DNA from 4 places in the Lysinibacillus sp. NPDC093692 genome. Region 2 is predicted to be linked to each of the others. Evidence: riboswitches for the same ligand, from Rfam matches in the RefSeq annotation. Region 2 holds a riboswitch; each other region holds the start of a gene.

Region 1 (7,741 bases), on a different contig from region 2:
CGACAGCAACAACAAATGTTTCCTGTAGCGAAAGCAAAGCGGCAGCTACAAAGCGCCCAGCCGGAACAGAAATCAACCACACGTTATGGTGCTGAGCCTTTTTTAAAGAAAACAAAAAAAGCTATCTAATAGAATCTTTCAATCTATTAGATAGCTTCCTATCTTATTATCTATTATTTATTTTTACGTTTTTCATTATAATCAATCCAGAAATCTGCACCTTTAATTCCTAGTTTACGAGGATCAAAAACAGGATCTTTTCCTTCTTTTTTCTGCTTCTCATAGTCCTTTAATGCGACTATAGCAGGCTTCATAATAATTAAAATCGCTATAACGTTAATCCAAACCATTAGTCCTAATCCAACATCCCCCATAGCCCAAGCAAGGTCGGAAGTACGAATAGTACCGTAAAACGCAGCAATTAAAATTGCAAATTTAGCTAGCCAAATGACGACCTTCTCTGTAGTTCCTGAGAATAAATAAGCCACATTTGTTTCGGCAATGTAGTAGTATGCCATAATCGTCGTGAAAGCAAAGAAGAATAATGCGATCGCTACGAATGGTCCACCAAAGCCTGGTAATGAAGAGTCAACTGCATATTGTGTATATGCTGCACCTTCTTTAATACTTTTCGCAAATGTTATTTGCTCATCTCCAGTTAATCCACCTTTATTGAAATCACCAACATAAACATATGAATCAGTGCCTTCTGCAGCTTTTTCATCCTGTACATTGTACATGCCAGTAAATAAAATCATAAACGCAGTAGCTGAACAAATTAATAATGTATCAATGTATACAGAAGCTGCTTGCACGATACCTTGTTTAGCAGGGTGTGATACTTCTGCTGCTGCAGCCGGATGCGCACCTGTCCCTTGCCCTGCCTCATTTGAATAAATACCACGTTTAACCCCCCATGCAATAGCGGAGCCAACAATACCACCGAAGATTTCTTGCGCACCAAATGCACTAGAAAAAATTAATGAAAATACAGCTGGTACTTCTTTAATATTCATTGAGATAATGACAATGGCCATAAGAATATATGCTAATGCCATAAACGGTACAATGATCTGTGCAGCATTGGCAATCCATTTTACCCCACCGATAATAATAGTACCTAATAATACAACAATAATAAGTCCTGTAATCCAAGTGTCAACAGAGAAAGCGTTTTCAACTGCTGTCGCAATTGCATTCGATTGAACACCCGGCATCAACACTAACATGGCAGCTAATGCGGCAACAGCGAAAATAACTGCAAACCATTTTTGCCCCATTCCCTTTTCTATGTAAAACGCTGGACCACCACGATATTCTGTATCTTTCTCTTCTTTATAAATTTGAGCTAATGTCGACTCAACATAAGCAGTTGCCGCACCGATAAAGGCGATTGCCCACATCCAAAAAACAGCACCAGGTCCCCCCATCCCGATTGCTGTAGCTGTACCGGCAATATTACCTGTACCTACGCGACCAGATAATGCAATAGACATTGCTTGGAAAGATGAAATCCCCTTTTCCGATTTTTCGCCTTTAAACATTAAAACAAACATATCTTTAATGTGTCTTACTTGTAGGAACCTCGTAATGATTGAAAAGAAGAGCCCAATTAACAAAATGCCATAAATAAACCACGGTCCCCATAAAATCTCATTCATTTTCCCAACGATTGCTTCCATTTTACCCCTCCAATTTGAAAAATATTACTTTGAGTCATTATAGTATTACACTTTTCAGAAAATTACAACATTATATTTAAGTAACAAAAAGTTAGTATTTTTCTAGTTAATTGGAGAGGTCATTCACTACTTAATTATATAGCCAATGTTTCGAAGAGCATTATTAATAAAATCACGTATATAAACAAAAATCTCGTCACGCTCTACTTCATGAAATAGATTATGATAACTGTTTGCCCATTCTTTAAATTGAAACTCTGTAAAGTCCTGCAGATGAAGCCAATTACGAGTTTGTTTAGTTTCAGTAATATTATCTTTTTCAGCTGTCATCACTAACATAGGTCTATTAGGGAATTCTGCCTTAGGCAATAACACTATATTACGCATCATTTGCTGTAGTTCTCGATACCATTTCACTGAAACAACTGACGAAAAAGGAACTTCATCCTTCATCTCATCTCTACCTTCTACACTGCGCGTTAATGATTCTATAGTAATTTCATGAGTCAGCTTCACATTTGCAGTCAGGGCACTTAAACTAGTTAAAGCATTTGATAGTTTACCTGGCAGTAGCTTTAAATGAAGCCATGGTGAGGTTAAAATAATTCCTGCGCATTCATATTTTCTTTTTTGCATGGTATGTAGTAATAGTGTCGCACCAAGCCCATGCCCTATTAAAAAGACAGGTAGATTATACGAAAAAGCATTCTCGATTAAATGCCTAGTATATTTGTTGTATTCTTTAAAATCTTCATCGTGAACATTTGAAAACCCTTTATTCACTCCATGATTAGGTAAATCCCCCATGACTATGTGGAAGCCTTCCAATCTTAATTTTTCTATAAGCCATGCATACCAGCGGTGATTTTCATATGCCCCATGAAGAATTGCAACCACAGCCTTTGCTTGTCCATCAGCTTCCCATTTCCACATTTCACATAGTCCTCCTAAAAAAATAATTACACAATGATTATAACGGAATATCTAGCTCATTTTAATTTAATATTTCCATCAAGTTGCGTATTTGATACGATAATATTACATCATAGAAAGAAAAGAGGCGATTCTCATGATCTATCCATTTAAAGGGAAAACACCCAATATTGATCCATCAGTATTTATTGCCGATTATGCAACCGTTACTGGTGACGTAACAATAGGTGCTGAAACAACTATTTGGTTTAACACAGTTATTCGAGGGGACGTATCACCGACAATTATCGGAAAAAGAGTTAGTATTCAAGACCTCTGTTGCTTACATCAAAGCCCTAAATATCCACTAATTATCGAAGATGAGGTAACAGTCGGACATCAAGTAACTTTACATAGCTGTACGATTCGTAAAAAAGCCTTAATAGGTATGGGCTCTATCATATTAGACGGAGCGGAGATTGGAGAGGGTGCATTTATTGGGGCAGGTAGCCTTGTTCCTCCAGGCAAAGTCATTCCTCCAAATAGCTTAGCATTAGGGCGTCCCGCAAAAGTTGTAAGAGAATTAAACGATGAAGATAAAGAAGATATGGAACGCATCATACATGAATATGTAGAAAAAGGCCAATACTATAAATCTCTTCAACCAAAAAATAAATAGTTATTTCAACTTAATCAAAGCAGCTCCACGTTTGCTTGGACAACCTAGCCATACACGATTATATATGGAGTTTTTTTTAGTATAAAAACAGTGAAAGGGGCAATAGCATGTAGAGCCCCTTTCTGTAATAGTATCTTAAAATATTGGTCCAGCTACTTTATTACTTTAGCTGAATAGTTTATAAACCTGCTTTTTCTTGTAATGCGTCTGCTTTGTCTGTTTGTTCCCAAGGTACATTTAAGTCTGTACGACCAAAGTGACCATATGCTGCAGTTTGCTTATAAATTGGGCGACGAAGGTTAAGCATTTTAATAATCCCTGCTGGGCGTAGGTCAAATAGCTCGCGTACCCATTTTACAATTTCACTTTCCGTAACTTTTCCTGTCCCGAATGTATCAACAGCAATAGATACAGGTTGAGCAACACCAATCGCATAAGCTAGTTGTACTTCAGCTCGATCTGCTAAACCAGCTGCTACGATATTTTTTGCCACATAGCGGGCTGCATATGCCGCTGAACGGTCTACCTTAGTTGCATCCTTACCAGAGAAAGCACCACCACCATGACGGGCATAGCCACCGTATGTATCAACGATGATTTTACGTCCAGTTAGACCAGCATCTCCTTTTGGACCACCAATTACGAATCGACCAGTTGGGTTGATGAAATATTTAGTCTCGGCATCTAATAATTCACTTGGAACAACTGGAGCAATAACAAATTCTTTTAAGTCTGCTTGAATTTGCTCAAGTGTAGCTTCTTCGTCATGCTGTGTAGAAATGACAATCGTATCAACGCGCACTGGTACATTGTTTTCATCATATTCAATTGTCACTTGTGTTTTTCCGTCTGGACGTAAATAACCTAGTTCATCAGATTTACGTACTTCCGTTAAGCGACGAGCCAATTTATGCGCTAAACTAATTGGTAATGGCATAAGCTCTGGTGTTTCGTTACATGCATAACCGAACATTAAACCTTGGTCACCTGCGCCAATTGCTTCAATGTCAGCGTCTGTCATAGAGCCTTCACGTGCCTCTAATGCTTGGTCAACACCTTGAGCAATATCAGGTGATTGTTCACCAATAGCAACAAGTACTGCTAGATTTTCAGCATCAAAGCCATATTTCCCACGTGTATAACCGATTTCTGCTACAGTATCACGAACGATACCTTTAATGTCTACATAAGTAGAGGTAGTAATTTCTCCTGCTACTAGTACTAAACCAGTTGTTACTGTTGTTTCACACGCTACACGTGCGTTTGGATCTTCTGCTAAAATAGCATCTAAAATGGCATCCGAGATTTGATCACATATTTTGTCTGGATGTCCTTCTGTTACACTCTCTGATGTAAACAGTCGACGTTTTGTCATTTGGTTTTCCTCCTATTACTTTTACAAATAATATTTGCGAATTAATACGGTACTCATTACCCATGTCAAGCCCGCTCCTATAGATTGAACTCTAAAGCAGTTGTTGCTGTCGCTACGTTTGCACTGCGCTTTCGTACAAAAAAACAACTGTTGCTGTCGTTTCACTTTCGCACAAAAAACAACTACTACTTTTAACACGAGGTTTTCGAAAGATCCGTCATTATAATAAGGAAAGGACTATATACTTACCTTTACATTCGTTTTTAACAATAAAAAAATCCTTTTCTCACGCTTACTTAACATGAGGAAAGGAATAATGACTTCGTAACCTTTCACTCTTATCGTTCAAGGGGGTTCCCTTGCATCAGGTTGGCACCAGCGCATGTCGTGAAATAGTTCATGCAGGTTGCCGGGTTTCACAGGGCCTGACCCTCCACCAGCTCGGGATAAGAGTATCCGTTCAATATCTCATAATACGTAAAAGGTCGAACGTTGTCAAATATTTTTAACTTCTTTCAGCAAGTGCCCAAACACCCGCTAAAATAGAGAATCTCAGTGTAAGAACACCACGTCCTGCAGCATTGCCGAAAGCGACATCACGTCGGCTCTCGTGTTGTCGCTTTCGCACAAAGAACATCTCCAGGTCTAAGCACAAAACCGATTCCGTTCGCTTTGTTTATCTGTAGCGAAAGCAAAGCGTCAGCTACAGTTATACCATTATTATGAAACCTATTTGTATTATCCTGTAAATTCAAACAAAATAATCCCTACTCTCCACCTCACATCATGTGTTAACATATGTGTAACCCTTTACAGCACATTTTGTAGTGAAAGCAAAGCGTCAGCTACGGAACATGTGGTGGATGAAAATGATTGTAGCCCCTTTTCAATCGAAGACAAGCTCCAACTAATAAAAAACAAGCTAAAACTTCACATCCTGTGCGAACCTCATATAAGCCAAAAGCTTCTAGAACACAATTTTGCTGTGTCGAAAGTGATTGACTGATCACTTATAATAAATAGGGTAAAAAGCATTATCAAAACGAATCAATTTACTTTTTGTCGTTTTCTTGAAAAGTAATAAAATCTGAAAAATAATTTCTGAATTAGTATAGATTATTTAAGCAATTGTGTTATACTATTTTTGAAATTAAGAAAATCTCCCTCAGACTCAAGGGAATACTATAAAAAAGGATGGTATTTAATCGATGAATTCAGTAGAAATTGCAAACGAACTGAAGGAATTATTAAGCGGCGGTAACATTAATGTTCAACTTTCAGTACCACAATTAGCTGAAAAAGCTACTTCTCGTGGTGAAGCTATGTTAACAGTAGATGGCGCAGTTCGTGCAGAAACTGGCAAATACACTGGTCGTTCACCTAAAGATAAATATACGGTAGAAGAAGAGAGCACAAAAGATAAAATTGACTGGGGAAAAGTTAACCGACCAATTTCTTCTGAAGTGTTCGATAACTTATATGTAAAAGTAGTAAAATATTTAAAAGAACGTGACGAATTATTCGTATTCAAAGGCTTTGCTGGTGCTGACAAAGATTCTCAATTAAGCATCCAAGTAATCAATGAATATGCTTGGCACAATCTGTTCGCTCATCAATTATTTATCCGTCCAACTAAAGAGGAATTAGCTTCTCATGTTGCTGACTTCACAGTTATCTCAGCTCCTAATTTCAAAGCAGACCCTGCCGTTGATGGCACTGCTTCTGAAACATTCATCATTGTATCACTTGAAAAGAAAATCATCCTAATCGGTGGTACTGAATACGCTGGTGAAATCAAAAAGTCTATTTTCGGTATTATGAACTACTTATTACCACAACAAGGCATCCTTTCAATGCACTGCTCAGCAAACGTTGGTGAAGCTGGTGATGTTGCATTATTCTTCGGTTTATCTGGTACTGGTAAAACTACTTTATCAGCAGATCCTGACCGTAAGCTTATCGGTGACGATGAACACGGATGGTCTGATAACGGTGTATTCAACATTGAGGGCGGTTGCTACGCAAAAACAATTAACCTTTCTGCTGAAAAAGAACCAGAAATCTACAACGCAATCCGCTTCGGATCTGTTTTAGAAAACGTAGCTGTTGATCCAGAAACTCGTGTTTGTGACTATGATGACGGTTCATTAACAGAAAATACACGTGTAGCTTATCCAATTCAATACATTGAAAATATTGTTGATCCATCTGTTGCTGGTCACCCAAAAACAATCATCTTCTTAACAGCTGATGCATTTGGCGTATTACCTCCAATCAGTAAATTAACAAAAGAGCAAGCAATGTACCACTTCCTAAGCGGTTTCACATCTAAACTTGCTGGTACAGAACGTGGTGTAACAGAGCCAGAACCAGTATTCTCTACTTGCTTCGGTTCTCCATTCCTTCCACTTCCAGCAACAGTTTATGCTGAAATGTTAGGTCAAAAAATTGACGAGCACGGTGCACAAGTATTCTTAGTGAACACTGGTTGGACTGGTGGCGAATATGGTACTGGTAGCCGTATGAAGCTTTCTTACACTCGTACAATGGTGCGCGCTGCAATTGATGGTAAATTAACTGATGTTGAAACAATTCAAGATTCAGTATTCGGTTTAAACATCCCAACTACTATTGAGGGTGTACCAACTGAAGTGCTTAATCCTCGTGATGCATGGGCAGACAAAGCTGCTTATGATAAAAAAGCTGCTGAACTTGCTGGTTTATTCAACGACAACTTCAAGAAATTCTCAAATGTTTCTGAAGCTATCACAAACCTTGGTGGTCCATTAAAATAATTTACTAAGCAAAGGGAACGATTTCAGTCGTTCCCTTTTTTTATTGTTGAAAGAGGAAATTTTTGTGAAAATGAGGGAGATTTCCATACTAAGCTACTCGCTATCCTATGTATCTAGCCACTTCCTCTACTTTGTTTTTTGCTGCCGCTTCGATTTCGCATTCAAAACAGTAGCGTTTTAAATTAATAGTAGTTCGACAACATACAAAGGGAACGATTCAAGTCATCCCCTTTTTTATTTTCCCCTATTTTAGAAAAGTCCACTTTTCATATTGTCAACTTTGTGTATAATTCATAAT
Region 2 (7,741 bases):
ACTCTGGTCCAGTTGCACAGTTTAAGCCAACTGATAATGGCTTAATATGCTCGATGGAAATATAAAAAGCATCAATTGTTTGACCGGCCAATGTTGTTCCCATCGGTTCAATTGTTCCCGATATCATCACAGGTAGCTCTTTTTCAGTTGCCTTAAAAGCACGAGATACCCCCAATGTTCCTGCCTTAACATTCAACATATCCTGACTAGTTTCTAGCAACAGAACGTCGGCTCCGGCTTCGATTAATGCCTTGGCCTGAACATAGAAGTTTTCCTCTAACTCATCAAATGTAATACCACCTGTAACTGACAAGGTTTTTGTAGTTGGTCCCATAGCCCCCGCTACAAAACGTGGCCAATCGGATGTAGAAAACTCATCTACTACTTTGCGTGCAATTTCCACAGCACGTGTATTGATTTCTTCTGCCTTCGCACCAAGATCATATTCATTTAATACAAGTGGTGTACTTCCAAATGTATTTGTACAAATAATATCTGCTCCAGCTTCTAAATATTTTCTATGAACTTTTTCAAGCACATCTGGTCTAGTTAGCACGAGATTTTCATTACAGCCATCATATTCCTCGCCGCCAAAATCCTCTGCTGATAAATTTTCATTTTGTAGCATTGTACCCATTGCGCCATCAAGAATTAAAATTCGTTTCTCTAGTTGTTCTTCAATCAAGTGCTTAGCCATTTATACTTACCCCTTTTTTCTGTTCATCCAATTGCTCAATAAATTTCATCAATTCTAGTGTCATGTCATAGCGTAAAAATGGTGTGATGAGGTAAATACCATTGAAATATTCCGCTGCTACTTCTACTAATTCCTTAGCAATTGCAATTCCTTCTAGTGTTGCGCGTTCTTTATCATCGCCACATTCCTTCATACGGGTTAACACATCATCGGATAGTTTGATACCTGGCACTTCATGATGTAAAAACTCCGCACTTTTATAGCTCGTTACTGGCATAATGCCTATATAAATTGGTGTTTCTAAATGCTTTGTCGCCTCGTAAATTTCCACGATTTTTTCCTTTGTATAAACAGGCTGCGAAATAAAATAATCTGCGCCATATTCAATTTTCTTCTCTAATCGAGATACCGCGCGATCTAGTACACGTACATTAGGATTAAAGGCTGCCGCTACAGAGAAATTCGCCTTTTTACGAAGTGGTTTCCCCGAGAAAGATACACCTTCATTTAACTGTTTTATTAATTGGATTAGCTCCATTGAAGATACGTCATAAACGCTTGTGGCCCCTGGAAAATCGCCCACCTTCGTCGGATCTCCAGTCACTGCTAAAATATCGTGAATGCCTAGTGCATTTAATCCCATTAAATGTGATTGAAGTCCAATTAAATTACGATCCCGGCATGTTATATGAGTTAACGGTCGTACCCCGTGTGTTTCTTTCAGTAAGGCACCCATTGCGACATTACTAATCCTTGGGGAAGCAAGTGAATTATCTGCCATCATGACTACATCTGCGCCCGCCTCATATATTTTTCTTGCTCCTGCAATAAAGCCTTCAATTTCTAAATGTCTTGGTGTATCTAACTCCACTATAACGGAGCGTTCACGTTTTACTTTTACATGTAATGGTTCGTAATTTGCTGGCTCAGCCTCACGGACAATCTCTACTTTTTCTGGCTTTGCATACTTTTCTTCGACTGGGGATAACTCCTCTAAGTACTTTTTCGCTGCAGCAATATGCTTTGGTGTCGTACCACAACAACCACCAATTAAACGTACCCCCTGATCACGAAGCTCTACAGCTGCTCGACCAAAATAATCTGCCTCCGACTCATAAACGACACGGCCATCCTCTACATCAAGAAGAGACGCATTCGGATACGCTGACATAAATGCTTTCTTAGGAAGCTCTACACCTTCAAATGCTTGTATTGTATGGTGGGGACCTAAGCGACAGTTAACACCTACGAGATCAGCACCTAGCGCTTCAAGTTCATGTAAAGCGTTATTTAAGCTCATTCCATTTTGTAAAATCCCTGGTTCGTGCATAGAAATTTGAGCAATAATCGGTAATTTCGTTTTAGCTCGTAGCATTGCTAAAGTCGCTGTTAACTCTTCAAAATCATAATATGTCTCCAGTAAAAGGCCATCTGGATTTCCTGCAAGTAAAACGGTTGCCTGCTCATCAACTGTTGCTAAGATTTCCTCTAACGTTGCATCGCTTTTTCGAATACCACGGATTCCCCCAATAGTACCTAAGACAAATTGTCCACCATCTGCCGCTGCTCGTTTTGCAATCGTTATAGCAGCTTCGTTAAACTGCTGCACACGAGATTCTAATCCATAGCGGGCTAATTTTATGGCATTAGCTCCGTAAGTGTTCGTTTGAATAATATCGGCACCTGCCGCTATATACTCTCTATGAATCTTTTCAATTAATTCAGGTCTTTGTATATTCATTTCCTCGTGGCAATACTCCAAGCCATAGCCGTATAAAACTGTACCAATTGCACCATCTGCTGTAAGAACATGCGTTTTTAACCTTTCAAGCAATCCCATAAAACTAGCCTCTCTTCCTTTATTTATCAATTATGCCTCGGCATAATTGCATCCGGAATCGGCTTTGTGCTTAGGCCTGCACGAGGGCCGACACGATGTCGGTCATTTCGGTAATGCCACAGGAGGTGGCGTTTTTACCGATGCAGGTCAGTTAGCCATTATCGCATGGGTGCGATGGTTTTAGGCTAACATCCCCAAAGCACTCCTTTCCGATTCCGTGACAACCGCCGGAGGCTTTAACTTCTTTCAGTGGATATTTGGTACCCGCTGAAAGAAGTTAAAATAAAAAAGCCTTCTTTTACAAAAAAAGAAGGCTTTAACGTTTCGTCATTGTTTTTTCCTTCTCATCTTCGACACTATGGTCCTCTGGATTTAGCACCTGACAATAAGTTGGTTGCTGAAGCTTCATAGGGCCAGTCCCTCAGCTTCTCTTGATAAGAATGTTGTATGAATTTTTTAAATAATTAAAAGAATCATATCGTTTACGAACGATTGAGTCAAGACTATTTCACAGAACAGAGGTAAAACTTCACGAAAAATACCAGATTTTGATTTAAATCAAACAATTACGATAGTTTTTCAGCAAGCTCCTCACCAATTTTTTTACCATTTTGAATACACGCACCTATGCCTACTCCGAAATAAGAGCACCCCGCTATTGATAAATTCGGATAGTTTTTCTCAAGCTCTTGTACGAGACCTTGCAACGCTTCACGATGTGCCAAATCATATTTTGGCATTTGGTCGATCCATTTTGTCACATCCACAATTGTTGGTGTTTCCTCAATACCCAAGCTTTTTCTTACATCCTCTAGAGCAACCGCTGCTAACTCTTCATCTGACATCAAACGCAATCTCTCATACTCAGGGTTAATGCTCTTATAAAAAAGTCGAACTAGTAATTTTCCTTCTGCTGACGTGTGTTTCCACTTGCGACTTGTCCACGTTGCTGCATTACAAATAACATCTGAATTATGTGACGCAATATAGCCTGTTCCATCCGCCGGTAATCTATTATCGGGTACATCAAACCCTAAGTAAATCGTAATGGCGGATGCAGTATTGAATTGTTCAAAATAGCCGTTCAAAGATTCATCCTGCACTAAGCTTTGTACCGCTTCATTTGGCAGTGCCATGACAACATGATTTGCTTCAATTATTTTACCGCTTGCTAATGTAACGGAGTACTGATTCTCCTGCTTTTTAACACTTGTAGTGGCAATCCCTTTTATAATTTCTACATCCGTTAATGTTTCTTCAAGTCGATCAATTAGTGATGATAAACCATTTTTAAATGAAATAAATTTTTTATTAGCGGCTTTCAAAAATTGTTCCCTGTTTGCATCAAAGCCTTTAATAATACTACCGTAATCGTTTTTGTAATCGATTAAATACGGTAAAGTGGAAGCAATTGAAAGTTGATTTAAATCTCCCGAGTATACACCTGCAAGTACGGGCGCTATTTGGTTTTGAACAAGCTCCTCACCTAAATAGTACGTTAGAAATTCCCCAATCGAACTTTCCTTAGTAAACCCTTCATTTGGCATGGTTAAATCCGTTAATGCTTCTTTTTTACCTTGCTCTGATACAAGCGTGCTTTCCTCAAGAGATTGTAAGCTCATAGGAATACCAAACGTTGAATCCGCTGGGATAGCATGTAGCTCATTATTTGTGTAAATATACGAAACACCCGTTTCGTTATACACAAGATTTTGTTCAAAATTAAGTTCTTCTACTAATTCCATAACACCTTTATGACGCGCTACTATAGAATCAGCACCTGTTTCCAAGATAAAGCCTTGTTCATATGCAGAATGAAGCTTGCCACCAAGGTATGTATTTTTTTCAACGAGTACAAGCTTTACATGTAAGTTTTTCTCCTGAACTTGGCGTTGTAAATAATGCATCGTACACAAACCCGTAATTCCGCCACCTAATACAACAACTGTTTTCATATTAACCGCCCCTATTTTTAGTTCTTAATTTCAGTATAAACTTTTTTTATCGAAAATTACGTTAAACCCTTTACAAATTTAGCAAAAATGGAGCTATCCAGCACATGGGATAGCTCCATTTTTTTCTATGTTCAATTAGTATATATTGAATTTAACAGCATATTTTCACCGGTATCTTTTATCTACCTAGCGGATCGTATATATTAATAGTTGATATAGTGTTATTTATAGCTTTTCACTTCATTAATTTAAATTTTGTGCAAAACTAGCTAGTTCTTCAGCGGAATTTTTCACTTCATTAAAAGCAATACCTAATTGACTTAGTACTTCTACTATTGCTTGTACTTCTTTTTCCATCTGTCCATTTTGTTCTTTGGCTTCGGTCATAGCGTCCAATATGTTAGTAAATTGACCTTCCGTTTGAACCATATTTTCCTCACCAGAAGTTACCTCTTCTTGAATATTACTAAGCGAGTGAACAAGTTTATCAGTCCGCTCATTCGTTTTATGTAGTAAAGTCGCAACCGATGTGACAGATTCCTTTGTTTGAATCGATAGCTTTCTCACTTCATCTGCAACAACACTAAAGCCTTTACCCGCTTCTCCAGCGCGAGCCGCTTCTATTGCCGCATTTAAAGCCAACAAGTTTGTTTGATTAGCAATATTTGTCACAACATTCATAATCGATTCCATTTCCCTTGACATATCTGCCAACTGTGTAATATTTTCCGCTATACCATCAAGCGAGTTAATAATATTACTCATATTTTGCGATTGATTCTTTAATCGTTCACGACCCTCTAATGCCTGACTCTCAGCCATAGTCGACACTTGAAGTGATTTTTTTGCCAGTTGTTTAATTTCATCCGATTGTTCGCTTAAGCGATAAAACGAGTTGTTTGTTTCCAATGATATTGTGGCAAGACCTTCCGAAGACGCTACGATCTTTTTCTCTATTACTTCTTTTCTACGTTCTATTTTTTCATGAAGTTGCTCAATGGTATGCTCAAAAGCCTCTAAAACTAACTGTTGCTCAAAATTAGATATTTTCGAGATAGCCCTAATTGTATTAAGTTGATCCATTGGATGATGAACATGTTCTTCAACTAAGTCAATAAATGATGCCGTTAAATCTTGAAAAGCACAAATATACCATTGTGTTTTAAGCCCGATATGTACATGTACTTTAGCAATTTTAACTCTTCTTTGATAAAAATCATCATCAATCGTACCATTAAACATTTCAATAATATGACGTCTTAAAGTAATTTTCAGCTTCTCTACAGAACTATGTTTATTAATAATATCTACTAGAGTACGTTCAGTTACAATCATTTCATAAAATCGATTAACAATGTTATCAATATTGCCTTCTACAAAAGGTTGAAAGGCTTTTAAATATTGTAAATCCCGCTTCGTCAATTTAAGCAAATCAATTTGCTTTTTTATTGAATGGCGATTCGCTATATCCATTTTTACAATGTATTGCTCTAAATCTAACGCCGTTGTCTTTCTCTGTTTTTGAAAAATCACACATTTACCCTCTTTCATGCCGTGTACTTTTAAAAGCTGAGAAAAATTTAATTCCATTCACTAAAAAATAAAAAAACATCACCATAAAGTAGAATTGATTTCCATTCGGGCTAGGCGCCTTCCTGTGGAATTGTCATCCCTAACTTTTAGTGAGAACACCCTCAGGATATTTATATATATATTACCTGTGACTCTGTCTTTTGTTACGGGCTACAATCAACTAAAAATGGTAACTTTATAATTAGCTATCGCTACTAACTACCTTTCAAAATCCCTCATATACCTTATACATTTTATAAATAGCTGTCAATTTTCAAATATACATTTTTTACCATTAATTGAACAAAAAGTACCTGTTGTCTTACTTATTATCTAAAACAGAAAAAAAGCTACCACAATACTTTTGGGTAGCCAATTGACATCATCTCTGTTTTTTTTATGCTTATTTTTCCTTTGTTTTAGTTCGAGGTAATACCACTTTATTATATTGATATTTTTACCACCAATCACAACTGATAATATATACCTATCTATTGCACCGGAATTGAAACTTATTATCCATTCAACAAATAGCGATAATTAATTCTAAAAACCTATTACTTTTTAATAAAAAATACTTACTTTCCTTTCAATTCTTGCAGTAAAATTGCCGCCTCCGCACTTCCTGCATCTGCTGCAAGTCCATACCATTTTATAGCCTCTTTAATATTTCTAGCTATTCCTTCTCCTTTATTGTATATGTGCCCTAGTTGTAATTTTGCTTCCGAATCACCTTGAAGGGCGGCCTGTTTAAACCAATGAATACCTTTTTCAATATTCCGTATACCTGTTAACCCTTTGCTCCAAATAAAGCCCAAATCATAAAAGGCATCGACATGATATTGCTTTGCTGCTCTTTCATACCAATATAATCCACGGTTCACATCTTTCGGTTGCCCTAACCGACCCTCTAGATAGATACCTCCAAGCCTATATTGTGCCTCAACATAGCCTACTTCAGCAGATTTTTTATAATAGCTACAAGCTTGCGCCTCGTCTTTGTCGACTCCTAATCCCTGCTCGTATATAATTCCGAGTGTAAACATGGCCTCTGCCACACCTTGTTGTGCGGCAAATTCGAACCACTTCTTCGCAAGTACCAAATTTTCTGGCACTCCCTCACCGTTAAAATACATATCCGCTAAATTATTCGCGGCATCTGGATGCCCTTGCTTTGCTGCAGCCTCGTACAGCGAAAAAGCCATGTTATAGTTTTCTTCTACACCTATACCTTCAAAGTGAAAATTACCTAGTGCATATTGTGCATCAGCATTATCTTGTGATGCTGCTAACTCGAACCACTTCACGGACTTTTCTGGTTGGAAATATGTCCCGTCGATTGCACTATAATATTCACCAAGTTGAAACTGTGCATCCGCATCCTGTTCCTCGATGGCATCTTTGTATAAGTCAATGATTACTTCATGATCAAGATCTTCTTCGTCAAATGCTTCAACTTGCTCATTTTGATGAATAAAATACCATTCCAATATATCAAGTACATCATCAACAACCTCAACGCAATTAGCTAACTTCTCCAATGAAGAAATTTGCCAAATGAAAATATAAATAGGGAGTGGAATTGCTTCACGCAGTAAATCATCATATTCAGCTAAAAGCGTTAGCACATTCTCCTGTACTGACTGTGTCTGTTCTGGATGAATAATTTGTAAATGT
Region 3 (7,741 bases), on a different contig from region 2:
TAACTCATAGCCATATAAATATAGAATTATCAATTCCTTGCGAGAAAATATATTTAGACGATTCCCCTTTACATCATTATCCTACTAGTAATTTAGATAAATTACATGATGTAAATAATCTAATGTATACTTTATATACTTCTGGTTCAACCGGCCAACCAAAAGGAGTTGCTGTTGAACATAGAAATGTTGTAGGCTATTATCATAGTTTTAGAAATGAATTCAACATAAACGAAAATGATATTATGCTACAACAATCAACAGTATCATTTGATATTTCTGTAGAAGAAATTTTCCCAATCTTGCTTACAGGCGGAACTTTAGTTATAGCTTGTAGGGATGATGTAGCCTCTACAGAAAAACTTCTAGATATAATGAGAAATAATAAAGTCACAATGATTAGTGGATTTCCACTATTATTGAATGAATTAAATAAATATCCTCTTGTTGAATCATTGCATACAATGATTAGCGGCGGCGATGTGTTAAGAAAAGAATATATCAGTAATTTGATTGACAAAGTAAAAATATATAACACCTACGGCCCTTCTGAAACTACTGTTTGTATTTCATATTATGAAGTAACAAGTGAGAAGGTAGGAAATAATATTCCAACTGGTAAACCTATTGCTAACTATAAAGTCTATATTTTAGATAAAAATCGTCAGCCTGCCCCTATTGGTGTTCCTGGAGAAGTATGTATATCAGGCGTAGGCGTTTCTCGAGAATATTTAAATCGTCCTGATTTGACTAGTGAACGTTATACGCAAAATCCATTCGTAGAAAATGAGAAAATGTATATTTGTGGTGATTTAGCACGATGGTCACCTGATGGGAATATTGAATTTTTGGGTAGAATTGATAATCAAATAAAAATTGGTGGGAGAAGAACTGAGCCTGGTGAAGTTGAAGAAAAACTTTTACAACATCCTTCCATTGAAGAGGCTTGTGTTATTGCAAGAGAAAATAAAAATAAAAATAAATATCTAACGGCTTATATAGTGATGAATGAGCAAAATTCTGCCGTAGAATTAAAAGAATACTTGCTGCAATTTTTGCCTGATTTTATGGTACCGTCTTATTATGTTGAATTAAATAAATTACCTTTAACGTTAAATGGTAAAGTCGATAAAAATAATTTAGCAGTTATTTTAGACTAAGTATACAGAATTTCAGGAATGTTAAAATCTTTATTGTAGTATAAAACCTATATTAAAGATTATGCCAAATTAATAGAGCGTGGGATTAACGAAATTTAATCTCTACCTTTTAAAGTTTAAAAAGCTGAATACAAAAAGCTCAATAGTATTGGTCGTTCTTACCATATCTATTGAGTTTTTTTATCTTATAATTCTCAGGTTTTATAACTTATATATCTTCCTTATAATCTAACATTATGTCCCATATCTTATACAATTATCGTAAAATAAAAGTATAGGTTTTTTAACATTAATACAAAGGGATGACTCACTTGCAAATACCTACTTATGAACAGTTTATGTTTCCGTTTTTAGACTATCTCAAAGATGAAAATGAGCATACATTAAAAGAATTATATGAATTCCTACCTCAATATTTCAATTTATCAGAAGAACAAGTAGAAGAACTTCTCCCTAGTGGAAATCAAACAGTTGTCGTCAATCGAATAGGTTGGGCACGTACATACCTTAAAAATGCTGGTCTCATTAGTAGTCCAAAACGCGCTGTATTTAAAATTACACCTGAAGGCTTAAGACTTCTTCTAGATTCGTCTGTTAAAGAAATCAATCAGAAAGTATTAGAACGTTACCCTCAATTTTTAGAATTTAAAAACCGGACAAAACCTTCCACAGATTCTTATATAAAAACAGTTATTTCTGAGGATTCCAGAACCCCCTTAGAAATTATGAATGAAAACTATCAAATCTTAAAGCAGTCATTGCAAACTGAACTATTAGAAAAAATTATGGAATGCTCCCCTCAATTCTTTGAGCAATTAATTGTTAACTTAATCGTAGCAATGGGTTACGGGGGATCGATTTCAGATGCCGGGAAAGCAGTAGGGAAATCGGGTGATGGAGGAATCGATGGCATTGTGAAAGAAGACATCCTCGGATTAGATAAAATCTACTTACAGGGAAAACGTTGGACAAATCCAGTTTCAAGACCTGATATCCAAGCATTTGTTGGAAGCTTGGTAGGCTTTAAAGCTAACAAAGGCATTTTTATCACTACCTCTCGTTTTACGAAAGAAGCAATTGCATATTCCGAGAGTATCGAGAAATCATTAATTTTAATTGATGGGATGAAACTTACTGAGTTAATGTTTTTATACAATGTAGGTGTATCGAATGTACAAACCTTTACAATAAAACGTATGGATTTAGACTTTTTTGAGGAAGGTTTATAAACCGAAAGAAAAATGCAGCAAACTTATTTGAAGTTTGCTGCATTTTTTATGTATGTCGAGTCTTTCTTATGTAGTGAATTTTCAAACCCTATTTTTTATCTATATTTATTACTCTCCACTCGTGTGCCATATACATCAATAGTTGATGGAATATATGCATACTTACGTGTCAGCAAATCACTTACTGAGTGATAACTACTAAAGTCATTATCTATTTCCATTTTCATTTCACTTTTCTTACCTACACCATATACACGTACTAGCCACATTTCATCCTTATACTGAATAAATTTTTCCAATTCAGGATAAGAAATTGAATAGACTGCGCTTGTACTTGTTGATGTTGTACCCTTCACTTCAATTTTTATTGGTCTTGGAGGAGACTGTGGCTGTAAATAATCGAACGCTGTAATATCGTATCCTAATCCGTCACCTTGTGTTTGCGCAACATGCTCTACCTGCTCTCCGTATTGTTCTCCGAATACTTCTATTACTTTCTTTTTTACATATTCAAATACTTTTTGTTCTGCAATATCACCAATTTTTTTACGCTTTTTCAAGTCTTTTTGTAGCTGTTCTTGGCTTACTACTCGACCACGTTTCTTTGTACTACCCGCTACCCTATTACTAACTCTAGACTCTCCCTGCTCGTAACTAGAAGTCGCAAACGTTTCCTCGTTAATTTCACCATCTTCTATTAGTTCTGCTTCTGCTCCAGCCTCTGAGCTATCTTCGTTCAGAAAGCTGTCAAACAAGCTAGCCCAAGCTTCAGGACATGGAAATAAGTAAGCCTGATTTCCATGTCCATTTTCTTGAAAGGCAGAATATTTTTGCGGACGATCAGATTCCATATCTCCCCAAACAGCTCTAATTATAATTGGATGTTCTAAAATTGTGAAATCTACATCCACTTTATACCCATCGTCTGACCATAGATTTTTCTCTTGTAGCTCATGTGGTTGTTCTGCAATATAACAATCTGACGTCGCTATACCTACCGCACGAATCGCTTGACCATAACAGCTGTAAATTTTATTACCAGCCTTAATTGTAGCCATTCGTTCATACGCATGATTGCTATTTCCATTTTTATTTTTTTGCGGGGACCACATATATCCTCCGATAATTTCTTCCTCGTGTGTAGCATTTTGCATTACAATAAAATTACTCATAAATTCACCCTTAGCTTTAGGAAACGTTCCATTTCATTTTTAATATTATTTAAATATTGTATTTTTACTATAGTTTACGATTACTATATTGTCAAAAAAATCCATTACCAGATGAATAATATTAAATCTTTTTCAGTTTCAAGAGATTAAAGGCACTAAATTTCGCGAGAATTTAAAGCTTCTCTTAGTAGCCTTAAAGCAGACCTTTTTGAGAAAAAGTACTTTTATGTCGTTTTGAAATTCAATTTGATTAAAAATAAGTTGCAAATATAGATGTTTTATTATAATATTTCATTATTGTGCAAAAAATAATATGTTTTTCTTCTTATCAAGAGAGATGGAGGGACTGGCCCTATGAAATCTCGGCAGCGGAACTTTGTGATTAAGTTACTGTGCCAAATCCAGCAAGCAAAGGCTTGATAGATAAGAGGAGTGTTTTATAAATATAAGACCTCTTCTTGTTTTTCAAGAAGAGGTCTTTTTTTAGAGAAAAATGGACAAAGACGATCCATTTTTAATTTTTGGAGGTAGAACAATGAAGAAAGAAAATCCATGGGCGCTAATCCCATTTGTTGTTTTTTTGATTTTATTTATTGGTTCAGGGGTTATTACAGGTGATTTTTACGCCTTCCCAGTCATTGTAGCCATTGCCATTGCGGGCGCTGTGGCTCTGGCGATGAATCGAAAAGAATCATTTTCACATAAAGTTGATATTTTTTGTAAAGGCGCAGGAAATTTAAATGTCATGCTGATGGTTGTTATTTTTCTATTAGCTGGCGCCTTTTCAGAAGTAGCAAAAGGTATGGGAGCAGTGGACTCCACTGTTAACTTTGCTTTGTCGGTCATTCCGCAAAATCTCCTTGTCGTAGGCTTATTCATCATCGCCTGCTTTATCTCCCTATCAATGGGTACTTCAGTAGGAACGATTGTTGCACTGGCGCCAATTGGAGTTGGGATCAGTGAGCATACCGACTTTTCAATGGCTTTAGTAATGGCAGCTATTGTTGGAGGATCGATGTTTGGCGATAATTTATCCTTTATTTCAGATACAACCATTACTGCCGTTCGTTCACAAGGCGCACAAATGAAAGATAAATTTAAGGTGAATTTTTGGATTGTGTTGCCAGCAGCTATTGTAACGAGCATTATTTTAGGAATTATCACAATGGGTGGAACTGCGACACAAGTAGAGCATTTAAGCTATAGTTGGATAAAAATTGTTCCTTATGTATTAGTTATTATTTTTGCGCTAATTGGCATGAATGTTTTCCTTGTTCTTGCATTTGGGATTGTTCTGGCCGGGGCTGTCGGCTTAGCGGATGGCAGCTATCAGTTAATGGACCTTTTTCAAAAGATCGGCGAAGGAATGTCAGGCATGTATGAAATGGCATTTCTTGCGATCTTAATAGCTGGAATGGTGGAAATTATTAAGCTTAACGGAGGGATTGACTTCCTACTTCACCTTGCCACACGAAGAATTAAATCGAAAAAGGGTGCTGAATTCGGGATTGCCGGTCTTGTGGGGCTAACTAATTTATCTACAGCCAATAATACAATTGCTATTTTAATTGCTGGTCCGCTTGCAAAAAATATTGCTGACCAGTATGGGATTGAGCCGAGAAAGTCCGCAAGTATATTAGATATTTTCTCCTGTACAACCCAAGGTCTTCTGCCATACGGAGCCCAGTTCCTGGCAGCCGCAAGCGTTGCTGGAATATCGCCAGTGAGCATGTTGCAATACTCTTTCTATCCGATTTTGATAGGGATTTGCGGGATTATCGCTATCCTTATTGGATATCCGAAACCAAGGAAAGCCTGAACTTTATCACTTTAATGTGATGGGTGTTGCTTTAAAAACTATTGATTTTCATTGAATAATCCAATCGTTTTGAAAAAAGATTCATCAAAACGATTGGATTTTTTACTTCGATCCATTCTTTATTTGTAGTTCTTTCCTCTTTACTAATTCCGTTATTTGTTATAAGAAATTTCACTTTTATATAACTCTCGTTAAGATCATTAAAAACGGAATTAAGATCTATTTGTTCATTTAACAGTTTTCTAAATTATCAAATGATTCCAAATGACTTCTATTAACTTGTAAACCAGCTCTCCTATCATTGTTACTCTGTAAATTAGCTAAATTAATATTGAATTGGATGATTTCTAACAATTTATCTAAAAAAGCAATAATTATAGTCAAATCATCTTGCATTGCTACAATCCCTAAACTTTGGTGATGGATTTTGGTATTGACTAATTGTTTTTTTATCAATTCTAATTTAGCTATTTGTGTACTTGCTTGCTCAAAATTAGAATAGTCATCGAGATACTCCCTTGCATGACAAATTCCTAATCTCGTTAAAGATCGCATATAAATTTGTAAGAATCTCAAAAATTCTGAATGATTTTCAAAATTACACACTACTTCTAGTTTATTTAAATAACTAATTACTTTTAAATACTCTTTTTTTGTATTTAACCTATTATAATTCATGCTTTTTTTTGTATAAAAAACCGTTGCAAAAACAACGTCTCTTTATTTTGGCATAATCGTTTTCCATTAATTTAGTTGTTTTTTATAAAGTATATAGATGTAGTGAAATCGAATAGATCTATATTTAAAAGAAAGCTAATGCAACAAAGAGGATTTTTCAAAAAAACGTGTTAGACATGAAAGACAATCTTTGTACTAATTTATTTTATTATAGACATTAAGAAAGCCTAAGGGTATAACAAGAAAAGAGGATTTGATAATCAAATCCTCCAAGTTGCAATTCCCTCATCTATTCTTGCCATTTCTATTACAGAGAAGGTTTTTTTATAATTACTTGCTTTTTTTATATTTCCTTAATCAGATCACTACTTTTATTTTGTTATCTTAATCATCTTCTCTACTATTTGGACAATTTCATTCTTTTCTTCTTCGTAAATAATTCCATCCCTACATTTATTAGCCTGACTAACTAATTCATTTATATAGCTATTAACAGACATATTTGCTTCCCTTATGATTTTTCTCACCTCAGTAGAAAACGATTTGTAGGCTACCCCTTCCGTTAGATATTTGTACTTTGATTTAACTAATTGTAAAATTAAAAAATCTATGATACCTCTGCCTAAATAACGGTTATCAAGCAAATCAATGAATTGTTTTTCCGAGAGCTGGAAGGAACTATTGATAAGGAATAATCTAAAATTACGTTCGTAATGAAAATGCTCTGTTTCATATGAAATTTTCTGGCAATAATAAAACAAATGTTGAGAAAAAAATTGTTCTTTTAATAACTCAGGAGTTTGCATAATATCCTTTAATAAATCTAGTTCCCAATTTGAATGAGGTTTAAAATTCACTATGTCAAAATCAAAATCATAGAAATATAATGAGCAAAAATGATGTTCAGTAAAAATATATTTTAATTTAAGAAATTTAGCATAAGACATATGTTGCTCTGATAGACATCTTTTAAGAATCTCTTCATTAAGTTGTGAAATAGTGATATTTTTAATTATCCATTTAATCAAGTCACTATCGATTCTATGTTTTTTAATTTTATTACAAACAAATTCTAGTATATGTTCATCACGAACTGATTCATCCATCATATTTCTATTTATTATATATTTAAAAAACAGAATTTCTTTTTCCCATTTTCGCGAAGGTCCTGTGTATAGAATGTTATAGAAAATGAAGGATGCTCTATACTTAAAATCTAGCTTACTTGTTAAAAAAATAGCATAATCTTTATTTTGTTCTGTAAATTCCATATTAATTAAATAACCATAAATAATTTCACTTTCCTGTTCATTCATTATACTTTTTCCAAATGTTCCAAAGAATCCGGAATAATGATTGTATTTTAGAATGCTTAAATAATCCCCATAATAATCCAACATTTTATAAAAATATTGATAGTAACTATTAACCATCATGTCATAAGAGTCTGTATGTTCTGAAGCATTTACTTTGTTATCTAAGACAAATTTGAAACCTTGTTTTTGGATAATTTGACTATGAATTTCCTCAATATCTTTGTAGGAGGATATACGCTTTTCGATGATAGATGGCAACTTAAAATAAGGACAGTCTTCATTATAAGATAAATTTTTTTTTCTAGAGTAGACACTAATTAGTTCATCGAGAACATCTCCATTCAGTAAATCATCATGTTTATTCGAA
Region 4 (7,741 bases), on a different contig from region 2:
TATGCCGCATACTAAGCGCCAGCAACTAGTTACGCTGAAAAAATCAGCACCCGTATTTAAAAATGAGCCCATCTTTATTTTTGACCAGCATTATGCAGATTTAACGCTCTATAGAGAGGATGGTCTATTCTCAGAGTTTGAATTACTTATTTTAGATCGTACAGCTACTGCCTTAGCACAACTTTTAATGAGAGAATTTTATATTGAAGAGAAAAGGGACATTGAGGATGCCTCTATTTTAGGAGATTGGATTGATCAAAAACTATCGAAAGAGGAAATTTATAAATTTATCGTTACCTATCATTCTAACTATAAGCTTTCTAGCGGGGCTGTTTTTATGTTAGCAACGCCTAATGCAGTCTCTAAAGTACAAGAGGATATTGTCTACAGCAAGCTCTACTATCGAAACCTTTTTGAGCAAAATGGATTTATACCATTTCTATATGAAAGAAAAAGCTATGTCATTTTTATTTTACTCCATAAGAAAGATAGTAAATCTAGTCGCGAATTATTAAATACGTTAGTTTCTTCCCTGCAGAAAACCGATTTTTATAAAAAACAACTAGTTCAAGGGTATCAAGTTGCCATTGGCAAAGTCGTTGCAGACGTAGAGGAAATACCGAAGAGTTATCAAACTGCACTCGAAACATTGTATATTTGCAGTAAAGTACAAACTACATCTTATTTTTATGATGATTTACATTTGTTTCACCTCATCTATAAATTACAGATGCAAGTAAATTTACAGGAAGTGATTCAAGATTATTTACAGCCAGTTATTGAATACGACAAAAAATATAATAGTAAGCTATTAGAAACGCTGCAAGTATATTTGCAAACGAACGGCTCTAAACAACAAACCGCAAATCAACTGTTCATCGTACGCCAAACGCTCTACCATCGTTTAAAAAAGCTTGAAAGTCTTTTAGGGAAAAATTTCATGAAGGGGCATAATCGAATTACGCTTGAATTTATGTTGCTCGCCAATTCTTTAATTGAGGATAAAAACTAACTGCTGATTTATGATTGATCAGCGATGTTGCAAGAATAGCACGCTCAAAGTCGCTATGAGCGTGCTATCAGATTTTATTTTTCGGTAACTACTCCACTATATAACGTTGGTCTGCGGTCGTCATACACTGGAATTCTGCCCCGTACTTCATCGACAATCGAGAAGTCCACGTCAATGACAGCTACTTCCTCATCCTCTGCACCAACCCAAAGCACTTCGCCCCACGGTTGAATAATCATTGATTGACCATTGAAGTTTTCTACTTTTCTCGATATACGATTAACAGCAATCACGAAGCATTGATTTTCGATGGCACGTGCTTGCAGCAATGTGTTCCAATGATCGATACGCGGCGTTGGCCATTGTGCCGGTACGAACAATACTTTTGCGCCCTCTAAAGCGTGAGCACGTAGCCATTCTGGGAAGCGAATATCATAGCAAATCACGCCTGCAGCCTCGATATCACCAAGGGCAAAGCGATTCATTTCATCCCCTGCTTCTAAATATAAATGCTCGTCCATCAAACGGAAAAGATGTGCCTTGTTATATTCACCAACTAACTCACCGTTGCTATCAAACGTATACATCGTGTTGTAAAATTTATCGCCCTTCTTCGTCGAAACAGAGCCCCCAACAATATGTACGCCAAGCTCTTTCGCTAAGTTTGATAAAAATGCTTTCGAACGTTCTCCATCCACATCTGCAATCTCTGATAATTTTTCAAGTGCATAGCCTGTATTCCACATTTCCGGTAGTACAATGATTTCTGCACCTTGTTTTGCCGCTTCACGAATCTTGTCCTCCGCACGAGCAAAATTTTCTTCTACTTTGCCAAAACCAACATTTAGTTGGATACACCCAATTTTCATCTTAATTCCTCCCCTAGTCCCAAAAATATTTCTTTTTCTGCATTTGTGTTTTTCTATTTTTCATTATACTACAAGTAAAAATGATATCGCTGTTGTCTGAGCTAAGAGCAGCTTTGGAACAAAAACAAAAAGACCAGGATCTCAGCAATAAAGTGAGCCCTGGCCTTTTCGCGAAAGTGAATCTTACTAATCAATTTTGCTCTTAGTTTTAGATTCTATTAATTAGTACGATTAAGTTTAATAAAAGTTACAGTAATTAAAAAAAAAATTAAATATTATTTTAAAGGGTTTAAAAGTAAAGCCAAAACCTATGTTTTACGGGCATTGTTAAGATGCCTCAGATGTTGGCATAATTACGTCAAGAATCGGCTTTGTACTTAGGCTCGCATGCTCTTTGCTTGTATTTTGTGCGTCCATCTTTGTAAATAGAGACTCTAGACAATTAGTAAAAAAAGTAATATTATTTGCATCAATTATTATTTTCTAAAAAGGAGAACATGCATGGAATTCTCAAAAAAACTACAGCAACTCCCGACTCAATTTTTTGCAGCATTGGTGCAAAAAGTGAATTCTGCTTTAGCAGAAGGGCGCGATGTTATCAATCTCGGTCAAGGCAATCCAGATCAGCCCACTCCCCAACACATTATAAAAGCGTTACAGGAAGCAGCTGAAAACCCTCAACATCATAAATATTCTCCATTCCGTGGCATCGTAGAATTACGTCAAGCAGCCGCAGACTTCTACAAACGTGAATACAATGTTGATATTGATCCTGAAACTGAGGTAGCTATTCTTGGTGGTACAAAAATCGGTCTTGTTGAGCTGCCGTTAGCGGTTTTAAACCCCGGTGATACAATGTTATTACCCGATCCTGGATATCCAGATTACTTATCTGGTGTCGTATTAGGTGATGTTAATTTTGAAGTCATGCCACTTTTCGCAGAGAATAATTTCCTGCCCGATTATAATGCTTTATCCAATGAAGTAAAAGAAAAGGCAAAGCTTCTTTACTTAAATTACCCGAACAATCCAACTGGTGGTACTGCAACACTTGAATTTTTCGAGGAAACGGCGCGCTTTGCTAAAGAGCACAACATGATTGTCTCACATGATTTCGCTTACGGTGCAATTGGATTTGACGGCAAGAAACCTATTAGTTTCCTGCAAGCGGAAGGTGCCAAAGAGGTCGGCATCGAGATGTATACATTATCTAAAACATATAATATGGCAGGCTGGCGTATTGGATTTGCAGTTGGTAACGCTGATATTGTTGCGGCTATTAATCTTATTCAAGATCATCTATTTTGTAGTCAATTCCCTGCCGTACAACAAGCAGCAGCGGTTGCCCTTACAGCATCTCAGGATTGCGCGAATAAGCTAAGAGCGACTTATGAGCGTCGACGAAATGTTCTTATCGAAGAAGCACAGCGAATTGGTTGGCAAGTAACCGCACCAAAGGGCTCTTTCTTTGCATGGCTCCCTGTTCCATTAGGTTATACAAGCGAGCAGTTTGCTGATGTATTGCTCGATAAAGCTGATATCGCAGTAGCTGCAGGCAATGGCTTCGGTCAATACGGTGAAGGCTATGTTCGTGTAGGTTTACTTGTAAGTGAAGATCGCTTACGTGAAGCAATCAGCCGAATTGAAAAATTAAACTTCTTTAATTTATAAGCATTGGATTTCCTTCCATTCAAAAACTGTCCTATTAGTTCACACTCGCTATAGGGGCAGTTTTCATTTCATGATCTTTCTTGGTTGCCTCAACCCTTCTTCTAACGGATAAATTGAACATGACCTTTGATTCATCAAACTATCTAATACACTGTCCTGATAACAATATTTCCACCCTACCCTAGCAAGAATTCCCATGCCTCTTTCGCGATCAAATAGTATAACAAAATAAAATATTTCAAAAATTCGATTGACTTACTATATCCTATAATCTATATTAGATATATCGGATTTACAAAAAAATATTATAAATCTCTTATCAAGAGTAGCTGAGGGACTGGCCCTATGAAGCTCGGCAACCTCCTTTTTTAAGGAAGGTGCCAAATCCAGCAAACGATCATCGTTTGAAAGATAAGAGAGGACGTTTTTTCATGAGCCTCTCTTAATTTTTTTAAGAGAGTTTTTTTTATTTTTACCAGCCGATAAAACAACTTTGGAGGTATGTCTCATGAAAAAGAAAAACAAAATTTTACTAGGTTTAGCGAGTCTCACATTAGTAGCAGCATTAGTAGGCTGCGGTACTAATGAAGATAAAGGTAGTCAAGGTACGGCTATTAATGAAAATAAAATTGTAGTAGGTGTAACTTCTGGTCCACACGAACAAATTGCAGAGGTTGCAGCAAAAGTTGCCAAAGAAAGTGGCTTAGAGGTAGAACTAAAAACGTTCTCTGATTATGTTTTACCAAATACATCGTTAGCCGAGGGTGATCTTGATGTAAACAGTTATCAACACAAGCCTTTCCTCGATGCATTTAACAAAGATCACAAAACAGATTTAGTACCAGTAGGAAAAACAATTTTAACTCCTATGGGCATATACTCTGATAAATATAAATCATTGGATGAAGTTCCTGATGGTGCTACATTCGGATTACCAAATGATCCAACGAACGGGGCTCGTGCTCTATTTGTTCTTCAAGAGGCAGGCATCATTAAATTAAAAGAAGGTGCAGACTTAACAGCATCTATTCGCGATGTGGAAGAAAACAAAAAGAATTTTAAATTCATTGAATTAGAGGCTGCACAAATTCCGAAGCAGCTTAGTGAAGTAGATGTGGCAGCTATTAATACGAACTTCGCTCTTGATGCTGGTATTGATCCTAAAAAAGACTCCATTCTTTTAGAATCTACTAACTCTCCATATGTAAACTACATTGCGGTACGTGCTGAAAACGAGGATGACCCAGCGATTAAAAAATTTGTTGAAGCCTATCAATCTGATGAAGTACGCAAATTTATTGAAGAGGAATTCAAAGGTTCTATCATTCCAAGCTGGTAAGTAACGATGAAGGGCCTTTCATAAATTGAGAATCTGCGAGACTCCTATAGGAATGCTAGCAGATTCTTGCTTTATAGAAGGACTTAGAAAGGAGAGTTCACAGTATGATTCAACTAGAAAATATAACAAAAGAATTTAAAACTAAAAAAGGTATCGTTAAGGCAGTAGATGGCATTAACCTGCATGTCAAAAAAGGTGAAATTCATGGGGTTATTGGCTACAGTGGCGCAGGAAAAAGTACCCTTATTCGCTGTGTTAATTTATTAGAGCGTCCAACAACAGGAAAAGTATTGATCGACAATGTAGATATTACTTCCCTTTCTTTAAACGACCTTCGCAAAACACGTCAAAAAATCGGCATGATTTTCCAGCATTTTAATCTCTTAAAAACAGCGACCGTTTACAACAATATCTCGGTACCATTAAAGCTTCTAGGCTATAACGACTCTGAAGTGAAAAAACGCGTCGCAAAATATGCAGAAATTGTTGGCCTAACAGAGAAATTAGATAGTTATCCTAGCCAACTTTCGGGTGGTCAAAAGCAACGTGTCGCTATTGCACGTGCCCTCGCCCAAGAGCCTGAGATTTTACTCAGTGATGAAGCGACAAGTGCTCTCGATCCTGAAACAACTGAAGCTATTCTCGAGCTTCTCTTGAAAATTAACCGTGAGTTGGGCATCACTATTTTACTCATTACACATGAAATGAATGTTATTCAAAAAATTTGCGATGATGTATCCGTTCTTGAATCAGGGACGGTTGTGGAATATGGCTCTGCTATAGAACTATTTTCGAAGCCTCAGCACCCAACGACACGAAAGTTTTTAAACACTATTTCTCAACGTAATTTATCTTCTTCCCTAATCGAACAATTAAATCTTTCCGGAAGTGTGATTCGCTTAACATTCCTTGGTGAAAGTACCGGGAAGCCATTACTTGCAGAAGTGAGCAAAGTTTATGATGTACAACCAAATATTTTAACAGCCAATATCATTGAATTAAAAAACGGCATCGTCGGTAATATTGTCGTGCATCTACACGGTAAGGCACATATCGTTGAAAAGGCACTTACGTATTTTATAGAAAACGGGGTATGCGTTGAGGAATTAGGAGGCGAATTAAATGAATAGCATTCAAAGTTTCTTTGCAGACTGGTCAGATGTTATTGGGCAATCCATTTTCGAAACCTTTCAAATGGTCGGGATTTCATTATTGTTTTCTATTTTAATTGGGATCCCTTTAGGGCTTTTAATCGTTTTAACTCGTCCGGGGCAATCATTTGAAAATAAATTTCTCTATCAATTCTTCAATTTATTTATTAATATTATTCGCTCTGTACCGTTCATTATTTTACTATTCTTCATTTTACCGTTCACGAAGCTGATCGTTGGCACAACTATTGGTGTAAAAGGTGTTATTGTGCCGCTTGTTGTTTATACAGCACCTTATATTGCACGACTTATGGAAACGGCACTTTTGGAAGTTGATCCAGGTGTTGTGGAAGCTTATACAGCAATGGGTATTAAACGTCGTCACATCATTTGGAATGTCTTACTACGTGAGGCTCGTCCATCCATTATTTTAGGCTTAACAATTGCCACAATCGGTCTGATAGGAGCAACAGCAATGGCTGGAATGGTTGGCGCTGGTGGTTTAGGTGATCTCGCATATCGTTACGGTCATTTACGCTATGAGGTCGATGTGATGTATGCGACAGTGTTTATCTTAATCATCCTTGTTCAGATTATTCAATCAATGGGTAACCGCTTTGCTGCGAAACTTAAGAAAGATTAATAGGAGGATGACGATGACTAAAACAACACATGGTGATCTACTGTTAAAAAATATTAATGCACAAGCCCCCTTCCCTATTTGCTTTGCAGATTTAGAAAAGGCTGTTGCAGAAAAAATGGAAGCTGGTCCGTTTGGCTACATTCGTTCAGGTGCTGGTGGTGAGCAAACATTACGGAATAACCGTGGAGCCTTTGAAAAATACTCTATTATTCCACGCTTTTTACATGATGTTTCAAGTATTGATACATCGATTGAGCTGTTCGGAAAAGTACATCCAACCCCGCTCTTATTTGCTCCTGTTGGCATGAACAAAATGGCACATGACGAGGGAGAGCTTGCCGTGGCACGTGCGGCTGATCAGTTAAAAATTCCTTATATTCAAAGTACAGTTTCAAGCTATGCACTTGAGGATGTGGCACAAACAGCCCCCACTGCTACTAAATGGTTTCAATTATATTGGTCAACAAATGAGGAAATTGCATATAGCATAGCCGCCCGAGCCGAGGCTGCTGGTTTTGAGGCTATTGTTTTAACTGTAGATACCGTCATGCTTGGCTGGCGTGAAGAAGATGTTCGCAATCAATTTTCACCTTTAAAACTTGGGTATGCTCGAGGAAACTATATGAATGATCCTGTTTTTACTGCTTCCTTACCAGATGATTCATTCGAGTCATATGTACAGGGCGTTTTGCAAAATGTGTTCCATCCTACATTAAATTGGGAGAATGTACGTGAATTAAAGCGCCGTTCTAATCTCCCTATTTTACTGAAGGGAATCTTACATCCCGAAGACGCAAAACTAGCTATTGAAAACGGCATGGACGGTATTATCGTATCAAACCACGGTGGTCGCCAATTGGATGGCGTAATTGGTTCACTCGATGCCCTTCCTGATATTGTGAAAGCTGTAAAAGGACGAGTTCCTGTCATTTTAGATAGCGGTGTGTATCGTGGCATGGATGCTCTTAAAGTACTCGCTTTAGGAGCTGATGCTGTTGCCATTGGTCGTCCCTTCGTCTACGGACTTGCATTAGATGGGCAGCAAGGAGTCGAAAA

What was found. A riboswitch is a leader RNA that binds a small molecule or an ion and turns the genes downstream of it on or off. The one in region 2 is predicted to bind S-adenosylmethionine.
Region 1: linked by a shared signal. The riboswitch ahead of metK (methionine adenosyltransferase) and the one ahead of ACQKN4_RS21835 (bifunctional homocysteine S-methyltransferase/methylenetetrahydrofolate reductase) in region 2 are both predicted to bind S-adenosylmethionine.
Region 3: linked by a shared signal. The riboswitch ahead of ACQKN4_RS17820 (Na+/H+ antiporter NhaC family protein) and the one ahead of ACQKN4_RS21835 (bifunctional homocysteine S-methyltransferase/methylenetetrahydrofolate reductase) in region 2 are both predicted to bind S-adenosylmethionine.
Region 4: linked by a shared signal. The riboswitch ahead of ACQKN4_RS00125 (MetQ/NlpA family ABC transporter substrate-binding protein) and the one ahead of ACQKN4_RS21835 (bifunctional homocysteine S-methyltransferase/methylenetetrahydrofolate reductase) in region 2 are both predicted to bind S-adenosylmethionine.

The regions. Positions count from the first base shown of each region.
Region 1 covers NZ_JBNNUW010000005.1:238,248-245,988, forward strand. Annotated here, with positions in the region: gene ACQKN4_RS08125 (alanine/glycine:cation symporter family protein) at 174-1,682, opposite strand; gene ACQKN4_RS08130 (alpha/beta hydrolase) at 1,809-2,615, opposite strand; gene ACQKN4_RS08135 (gamma carbonic anhydrase family protein) at 2,752-3,273, shown strand; gene metK (methionine adenosyltransferase) at 3,452-4,648, opposite strand; SAM riboswitch class I at 4,984-5,101, opposite strand; gene ACQKN4_RS08145 (hypothetical protein) at 5,154-5,276, opposite strand; gene pckA (phosphoenolpyruvate carboxykinase (ATP)) at 5,857-7,443, shown strand.
Region 2 covers NZ_JBNNUW010000027.1:30,144-37,884, forward strand. Annotated here, with positions in the region: gene metH (methionine synthase) at 1-697, opposite strand, end outside; gene ACQKN4_RS21835 (bifunctional homocysteine S-methyltransferase/methylenetetrahydrofolate reductase) at 690-2,537, opposite strand; SAM riboswitch class I at 2,879-2,978, opposite strand; gene ACQKN4_RS21840 (protoporphyrinogen oxidase) at 3,104-4,492, opposite strand; gene ACQKN4_RS21845 (globin-coupled sensor protein) at 4,736-6,025, opposite strand; gene ACQKN4_RS21850 (tetratricopeptide repeat protein) at 6,643-7,741, opposite strand, start outside.
Region 3 covers NZ_JBNNUW010000018.1:47,434-55,174, reverse strand. Annotated here, with positions in the region: gene ACQKN4_RS17835 (non-ribosomal peptide synthetase) at 1-1,160, shown strand, start outside; gene ACQKN4_RS17830 (restriction endonuclease) at 1,463-2,389, shown strand; gene ACQKN4_RS17825 (DUF3883 domain-containing protein) at 2,485-3,561, opposite strand; SAM riboswitch class I at 3,884-3,991, shown strand; gene ACQKN4_RS17820 (Na+/H+ antiporter NhaC family protein) at 4,097-5,380, shown strand; gene ACQKN4_RS17815 (hypothetical protein) at 5,612-6,058, opposite strand; gene ACQKN4_RS17810 (hypothetical protein) at 6,430-7,741, opposite strand, start outside.
Region 4 covers NZ_JBNNUW010000001.1:21,323-29,063, reverse strand. Annotated here, with positions in the region: gene ACQKN4_RS00140 (PucR family transcriptional regulator) at 1-1,012, shown strand, start outside; gene ACQKN4_RS00135 (carbon-nitrogen family hydrolase) at 1,087-1,881, opposite strand; gene ACQKN4_RS00130 (pyridoxal phosphate-dependent aminotransferase) at 2,383-3,552, shown strand; SAM riboswitch class I at 3,866-3,970, shown strand; gene ACQKN4_RS00125 (MetQ/NlpA family ABC transporter substrate-binding protein) at 4,061-4,891, shown strand; gene ACQKN4_RS00120 (methionine ABC transporter ATP-binding protein) at 4,996-6,021, shown strand; gene ACQKN4_RS00115 (methionine ABC transporter permease) at 6,014-6,685, shown strand; gene ACQKN4_RS00110 (alpha-hydroxy acid oxidase) at 6,699-7,741, shown strand, end outside.